Tsuneonella mangrovi: one gene and its partner. The protein of the gene in region 2 binds, or shares a complex with, the protein of the main gene of each other region. Links are inferred from orthologs where the notes say so. Each region holds a gene or a part of one and is shown on either strand. Other genes may lie near its edges. The genes, in order: dnaN and CJO11_RS05940.

The links.
Region 1: the proteins of CJO11_RS05940 (region 2) and dnaN are in contact, whole or in part, in a cryo-EM structure (PDB 8GIZ), measured with the Escherichia coli proteins. The link is inferred for Tsuneonella mangrovi from one-to-one orthologs.

What each region holds. Positions count from the first base shown.
Region 1 is NZ_CP022889.1:525,584-528,880, forward strand. The notes cover bases 30-3,010. They hold dnaN (DNA polymerase III subunit beta), read right to left. Parts: upstream 2,094-3,010; coding sequence 966-2,093; downstream 30-965. Other genes in these bases: CJO11_RS02480 (DUF2855 family protein), read right to left, coding at 30-907; fabG (3-oxoacyl-[acyl-carrier-protein] reductase), read right to left, coding at 2,290-3,010. Outside these bases: more of CJO11_RS02480, read right to left, coding at 1-29; more of fabG, read right to left, coding at 3,011-3,039; CJO11_RS02495 (class I SAM-dependent methyltransferase), read right to left, coding at 3,045-3,297. UniProt on the Escherichia coli protein: Confers DNA tethering and processivity to DNA polymerases and other proteins. Acts as a clamp, forming a ring around DNA (a reaction catalyzed by the clamp-loading complex) which diffuses in an ATP-independent manner freely and bidirectionally along dsDNA.
Region 2 is NZ_CP022889.1:1,196,577-1,199,843, forward strand. Bases 225-3,175 are described here. They hold CJO11_RS05940 (DNA polymerase III subunit gamma/tau), read right to left. Parts: upstream 2,650-3,175; coding sequence 799-2,649; downstream 225-798. Other genes in these bases: CJO11_RS05930 (hypothetical protein), read left to right, coding at 225-437; CJO11_RS05935 (YbaB/EbfC family nucleoid-associated protein), read right to left, coding at 461-802; CJO11_RS05950 (ETC complex I subunit), read right to left, coding at 2,992-3,175. Outside these bases: more of CJO11_RS05930, read left to right, coding at 1-224; more of CJO11_RS05950, read right to left, coding at 3,176-3,267. UniProt on the Escherichia coli protein: Part of the beta sliding clamp loading complex, which hydrolyzes ATP to load the beta clamp onto primed DNA to form the DNA replication pre-initiation complex.

The DNA of each region.
Region 1 (3,297 bases), 670 kb from region 2 along the record:
CCTCTTTGAACAGCGCAACCGCATGATCGGGCGCGAAAAACAGGGTCGGTGGCGGGCCCGGCAGGGCCTCATCAGAAGCAAGCGTACTCGTGCGTGCTTCGACGTGGGTCGCGCCAACGAGGCACGAATACTTCAGGTTATCCTGAAGCGTTCGGTGGACCTCGCCGAGAAGCGCTGCATTTCCCGCAAAATCGACCGACACGCTCGGCTCTTGAGGAAGCGCCACTACATCGTCGTAGGACAACACCTCGTCATAGAGCCCGCTTTCGCGCACGAAACTGACGTTCCCCGAAGAGGTCAGCCCGATCCGCCTGACCTGCGGCGAGTTCTGGCTGGCGACGCTCGCCAGCCCCATCGCGGTCTTCGATGAGGCGCTGGTCAAGATCACCTGCTCAGCACCGAACCAGCCGTTCGCGCGCATGAAGTAATCGATCAGGAACCCGGTCTTGAACAGAGGGCCGAATATCATCCGTTCGCCTTCGTGCATCGGATCGTGCTCGGGATCGGCGGCAAGCCGGGAATACTGGTTGTAGATCGGGCTCATCGGCTGCCGGTGCGCCGAAGTATCGACAAACCCGGAAGGCGAAACGCTGCCGGGCACGACATCGAGATGCGTGCCCATAGGCAGATATCCGTAGACCCGTTCCCCGACGGCGACATCGGGACAATTGCTCTCGATGACCTCGGCGTGCCCCCACATCGGCACGATGCCCTTGCCTTCGGGTGCCGGGAAAAAATTCCAATATCCGAACCCGTCACCGACAACCGCATAAGTGACGTTATTCGCCGTCACCGAGAAGCTCTCGATCTCCAGCCGCACAGCGCCCTCGCCCAACGGCTCCTGTACCACATCGGCCAGCTCGGCCTGGTCGAGTTGCTGCTTGGTGACGTGAACTTGCTGGGCCATGCCGTACTCTCCTCTTCGGGAGAGCAAGCTAGCGCGACCGAACGGCCAATGCGAGCGCTTACACCCGCATCGGCATCAGCACGTAAAGTGCCGGGCTCTTCTCGTCCTGCCGAATCAGGGTCGGCGCACCAGCGTCGGCCAAGTGCATCTCTACCGTATCACTGTCGATTTGGTGGAGGATGTCCTTGAGATAATTGGCGTTGAAGCCGATTTCGAAGCCTTCGGCGCGATAGTCTGCCGGGACTTCTTCCGCCGCAGTCCCGTTGTCCGGGCTGGTAACCGACAACGTGACCTTGTCGTTCTCTAGCCCCATCTTGACCGCGCGGGTCTTCTCGGTGGCGATCGTCGCCACACGGTCGACGCCTTCGTAAAGGCTCCTGGGATCGAGCTTGAGCAGCTTGTCGTTGCCGGTCGGGATCACGCGCGAATAGTCGGGGAAGGTGCCGTCGATCAGCTTGCTGGTAAGGACCACCCCGCCCTCGCCGCCAAGCGTGAAGCGGATCTTGCTCGCCGAAAGGTCGACCTGGACGTTGCCGTCGAGCGCTTCGTCGAGCAACTTGCGCAATTCGGCGACCGCTTTGCGCGGCACGATTACATCGGGCATTCCCTCTGCACCTTCCGGGCGCGGGATCGTGAACCGGGCGAGCCGGTGCCCGTCGGTAGCCGCCGCCTTCAGCACCGGCTGTTCTTCATCCGAAACGTGGAAGAAGATGCCGTTGAGGTAATAGCGGGTTTCCTCGGTACTGATCGCGAAGCGCGTGCGGTCGATCAGGTCGGCGAGCGTCTTGGCGGGAATCTCGAAGCTCGTCGGCAGGTCGCCCTCGACGATCACCGGGAAATCGTCGCGCGGAAGCGTCGGCAGCTGGAACCGGCTGCGCCCGGCCTTTACGACCATTCGGTTGTCGGCGGTTTCGAGGCTGACCTGGCTGCCTTCTGGCAACTTGCGGGCGATATCGAACAGGAGGTGCGCCGAAACCGTGATCGCGCCGCCAGCGTCAACCGATGCTGCCGCGATATTTTCTACCACCTGCAGGTCGAGGTCGGTTGCCATGACCTTGAGCGAACCGCCGTCCGACGCGTCGAGCAAGACGTTCGACAAGATAGGGATCGTGTTGCGCCGCTCCACGACCGACTGGACGTGGGAAAGACACCTGAGGAGTGTCGCGCGTTCGATGGTGGCCTTCATCGGTGCTCTTTCAGCCTTCTGTGCGCGCTCGCGACCGGAATCGCCCGCCAGCGCCGGAATGTGTCCTTCGAACCTTAGCGATGGTGTGGGGCGGGACAAGGGCACGGGGCTCCGCTTGGCAACGGCAAGCTCGATTCCTTGGGGATAATTGCCGCTAAACGCCTCTCAGAAGCCGCTTAGCGCGGTTTTGTGGCCATCAGAGCATTGCCATACCGCCGTTAACGTGCAGCGTCTGTCCGGTGATGTAGCCGGCTTCCTTCGAGGCCAAATAGGCGACCGCCGCACCGATATCGCTTCCCTCGCCCATCCGTGCCATTGGGATCTTCGCATTGATCGCATCCTTCTGCGCATCGGAAAGTGCATCGGTCATCGCTGTGCGAATGAAACCGGGCGCGACGCAATTGACGGTAATCCCGCGGCTGGCGAGCTCCTGCGCCAGGCTTTTGCTCATTGCGGTCAGGCCGCCTTTCGCAGCGGTATAGTTCATCTGGCCGGGATTGCCGGTCGCGCCGACAACGCTGGTGATCGAGATCATCCGGCCGAACCGGGCTTTCATCATCGGCTTGGCCGCTGCACGCATCAGGCGAAACGACGCCTCGAGATTGACCCTGATCACCTGGTCCCACTCGTCATCCTTCATCCGCATCGCGAGGTTGTCGCGGGTGATCCCGGCATTGTTCACGAGGATGTCGAGCTGCCCCAGCGTGTCGATTGCGGCAGGAACGAGATGCTCGACGCTTTCGGAATTCGACAGGTCGCAGGTAATCTCGACATGATCGCCGCCGATATCCTCGTTGAGCTCTTCGCGGAAACTCCGCAGCTTGTCGGCGTTCGAGCCCGAGAGCGCAAGGCGCGCACCCTGCGAAGCGAGCGTGCGCGCGATGGAAGAACCGATGCCGCCGCTCGCCCCGGTTACGAGTGCGGTCATTCCTGTCAGATCGAACATCTCAATTACTCCCCGATCGGTTTGCGGGCGAGAAACTGTACCGTTTCGCTCAGCCCGTGATGATACTTGCCTTCGTTGACCTCGCGTTCGACTTCGCGCGCGATGACGATGTCTAGAGCTGCGAAATCCTGCCGCAGCATGGCCTCGGTGAAAGTCCGCTCGCTCTGCGCGGGCGGCGGACCGCCAAAGCCCGGAAGCTCGTATTTGCGGGGCGTGTAAGCCTCAATCAGCACAGTCCCGCCCGGCTTGAGCGCGCGG
Region 2 (3,267 bases):
CCAAATCGATTTCGATCATGTGGCGGGTCGATGATTTCATCGCCACCGGTGGCGAGGCCTACCGCGGCCATTCGAAGCGCAGCGTCGCGGCCGCAACCGCTGCAAGCGGGATTCTCGGATCGATCCTCGGGGTCACGACGCTGGCGATCGAAGGAATCGGCCCGGTTGCGATGGCCGGGCCGCTGCTGGCAGTCGCGGTCTCGCAAGTCAGCGCGGTGAGCGGCATGATTGGCGCCACCGGCGGGGCGATCGCACGGATGCTGTCCGACCACGACGTCGACGGGCGCGACGCGTCGTTCTTCGAAAGCGAGATCAAGCGCGGCAGGGTGTTCGTGGGGATCGATCCCGAGGTGGTCTCTCGCGAACGCGAAGAACTGGAAGACATCCTGCGCGCGCACGGCGGCCATTTCGCCGCCCGCAGACCGACCGTGACCTAACTTCGCAAGACAGCCCGGCTCGCTCAGCCCATCCCCGGCAGGTTGAATCCCGGCGGCAGCCCCATGCCCGACTGGATCTTCTGCATTTCCTCGTTCGCCACCCGGTCGGCCTTGCCCCGGGCATCGTTGAACGCGGCGGTGACGAGGTCTTCCAGCATCCCCTTTTCTTCGGGCTTCATCAGGCTGTCGTCGATCGACACACCCATGATCCGCCCCTTGGCGGTGCAGCGGATCTTGACCAGCCCGCCGCCCGACGTGCCTTCGACCTCGATCGCATCTAGCTTCGCCTGGGCATCGCCCATCTGCTGCTGGATCGTCTCGGCAGCCTTCTGCGCGGCCTGGATCATTTCTTCCATCGATTTCATGCGGATCGGCTCCGGTTTCGGGTTTCTGTTTCGTCCTCGTCAAGCAGCTCGGCGTCGGGAAACGCCTCCAGCGTCGCCTTGACCAGCGGATGCTCGCGCAGCTTGGCTATCGCAGCAGCCTGTGCTGCCTCGTCGCGTTCGACCAGCGTTGGCCTGGCATTTGCCGCTGCCGTTCCTTCGACGCGTTCGACCTCCCACCGGTTCCCGGAAATCTCGAGCAGAGCCTGCCGCAACTCGGGCAACAGGTCTTCGGCAAAGCCTTCTGCTTGCGCAAAGACCAGCTTGCCGGGTTCGAGCGTGATCGGGCGAACCTGCATCCGCAGCCGGGTGCCGAGGTGGAGAAAGCGCGCCTCGATGCGCCCCACCAGGTCGGCCCAATCAATCGCGGCGAGAGCCTGGGCGGAAGTTTCAGCGGACGGAGATCCGTTAGTTGCAGCAGCAGCAGCAGCCGTCGCAGCCGCGACTCCGTTCGCCGCGAGAGACTCCAGCTTCTTCACCAGGCTGCCCGGATCGGGCATCTCGCCCGCATGGAGTGTGCGCAGGAGCGCCATCTGCGCGGCCACCAGCGGATCGGGCGCACCGCGCACTTCGTCGTATCCCCTGAGCAGGAGCTGCCACAGCCGGTGGAGCTGGCCCGGGGCAAGCCGCGCGGCCCATTCCTCGATCGCGGCGCGCTCTTCTGCTGTCGGAGCATCAGCCCCGCTTCCGCCTACCTGCTCCACAGTGATCCGGTTGGTCAGGTCCATCAACGCCCGCATCAACGCGAGTGGCTCGACGCCAAGCGCATACTGGTCTGCAAGCGCCGCCATCAGTCCCTTGGCATCGCCTTCGAGCAGGCACGCGAACAATCGCCGCTGCGCGCCCTTGTCGGCGAGACCGAGCATGTCGCGGACCCGCGCGGCGGTGACCTTGCCGTCGGCATCGAGGTCGGCATGGGCAATCGCCTGGTCGAGGATCGACAGGCCATCGCGCACCGATCCTTCGGCAGCTGAGGCGATCATGTGCAGCGCCTCCGGCTCGGCATCGACGCCCTCCTGCTGGCACACGTGGGCGAAGTGATCCTGCAACAGTTCTGCCGGTATGCGCCGCAAGTCAAACCGCTGCGTGCGGCTGAGCACGGTAACCGGCAGCTTCTCGACCTCGGTTGTCGCGAACAAGAACTTCACGTGTGGCGGCGGTTCCTCAAGCGTCTTGAGCAACGCGTTGAACGCATTGCGGCTGAGCATGTGAACCTCGTCGATGATGTAGATCTTGAAGCGCGCGCTGACCGCGGCATATCGCACCGCTTCGATGATCTCGCGCACGTCGTCGACACCGGTGTTCGATGCCGCGTCCATCTCGATCACGTCGATGTGGCGGCCCTCGGCAATCGCCTGGCACGGCTCGCACACGCCGCACGGATCGATCGTCGGCCCGCCCTGCCCGTCCGGCCCGATGCAGTTGAGCGCCTTGGCGATCAGCCGCGCGGTCGAAGTCTTGCCGACCCCGCGCACCCCGGTCATCAGGAAGGCGTGGGCCAGCCGGTCGCGCTTGATCGCGTTGGCCAGCGTGCGGACCATCGGTTCCTGCCCGATCAGTTCGCTGAACGTCTGCGGGCGGTATTTCCGCGCGAGCACGCGATAGGGTTGCGTGGGCGACGGCGTCGCTTCGGGTGCAGCCTCCGATCGCTCGTGTGCAGCCGGTTCCGCCGGTGCGGGCGCTTCGATGGTAGGCTCGGGCGCGGGAACCGGATCGCCGAACAGCGCGCGTTGGCCCGCCGCCTCGAGCTCGGCGGCAGATGGCCCAGGAGCCTCCGCTTCGTCGGTCTGCCAGGGAAGGCCTTCGGTATCGTCCGGTGAATCACCCATTGCTTCGAATAGGTAGGCGCTCGGTCGCCGATTGTCATGCGGACAAGCTGCAAAACCGCGCTATTCCCACGGTTCAATTCGAATGTGGATGAACTGAAAAAGGAGCCGAGCGACCCGCTGCAATCTACCTGGGCTGCTTCCTTCCGGACCTGACCCGGTGAGCAAACGCGAACGTCCACCCGACTCCCGGCGCGCCATATGGAGATGGCGTTCCTGTTTGTCTAGCACGATACGGGCCATAGACCCGCAAGCGCGAACGCGCGCCCGCAGCGAGTCCAGCTTGCCAGCACTGAAGCGAGGAAAGCCGGGGCCGCGGATACAGCCTCCAGCTCCTGAGGAAGATTACCTGAAGTTATCCGCGTAGGCCTGGATCTTGAGCGTCTTGGGCGGCGTTGCGTGGACGCGGGCGGTGATGCCGTATTTCTCGGCATATGCCTGCGCTTCCGCCTTGCTCGGAAATGTCAGCTGGACCTGAGCCTGCGTATCGCCGCTGCCGGTCCAACCCATCAGCGGGTCCGCCCGGCGCGCTTCGGACTGCTCGAATTCGAGCACCCACTGATCGGTCCGGGCCTTGCCCGACTGCATTGCGTTCTTCGGTCGCTGGTAGATTCGTGCAGG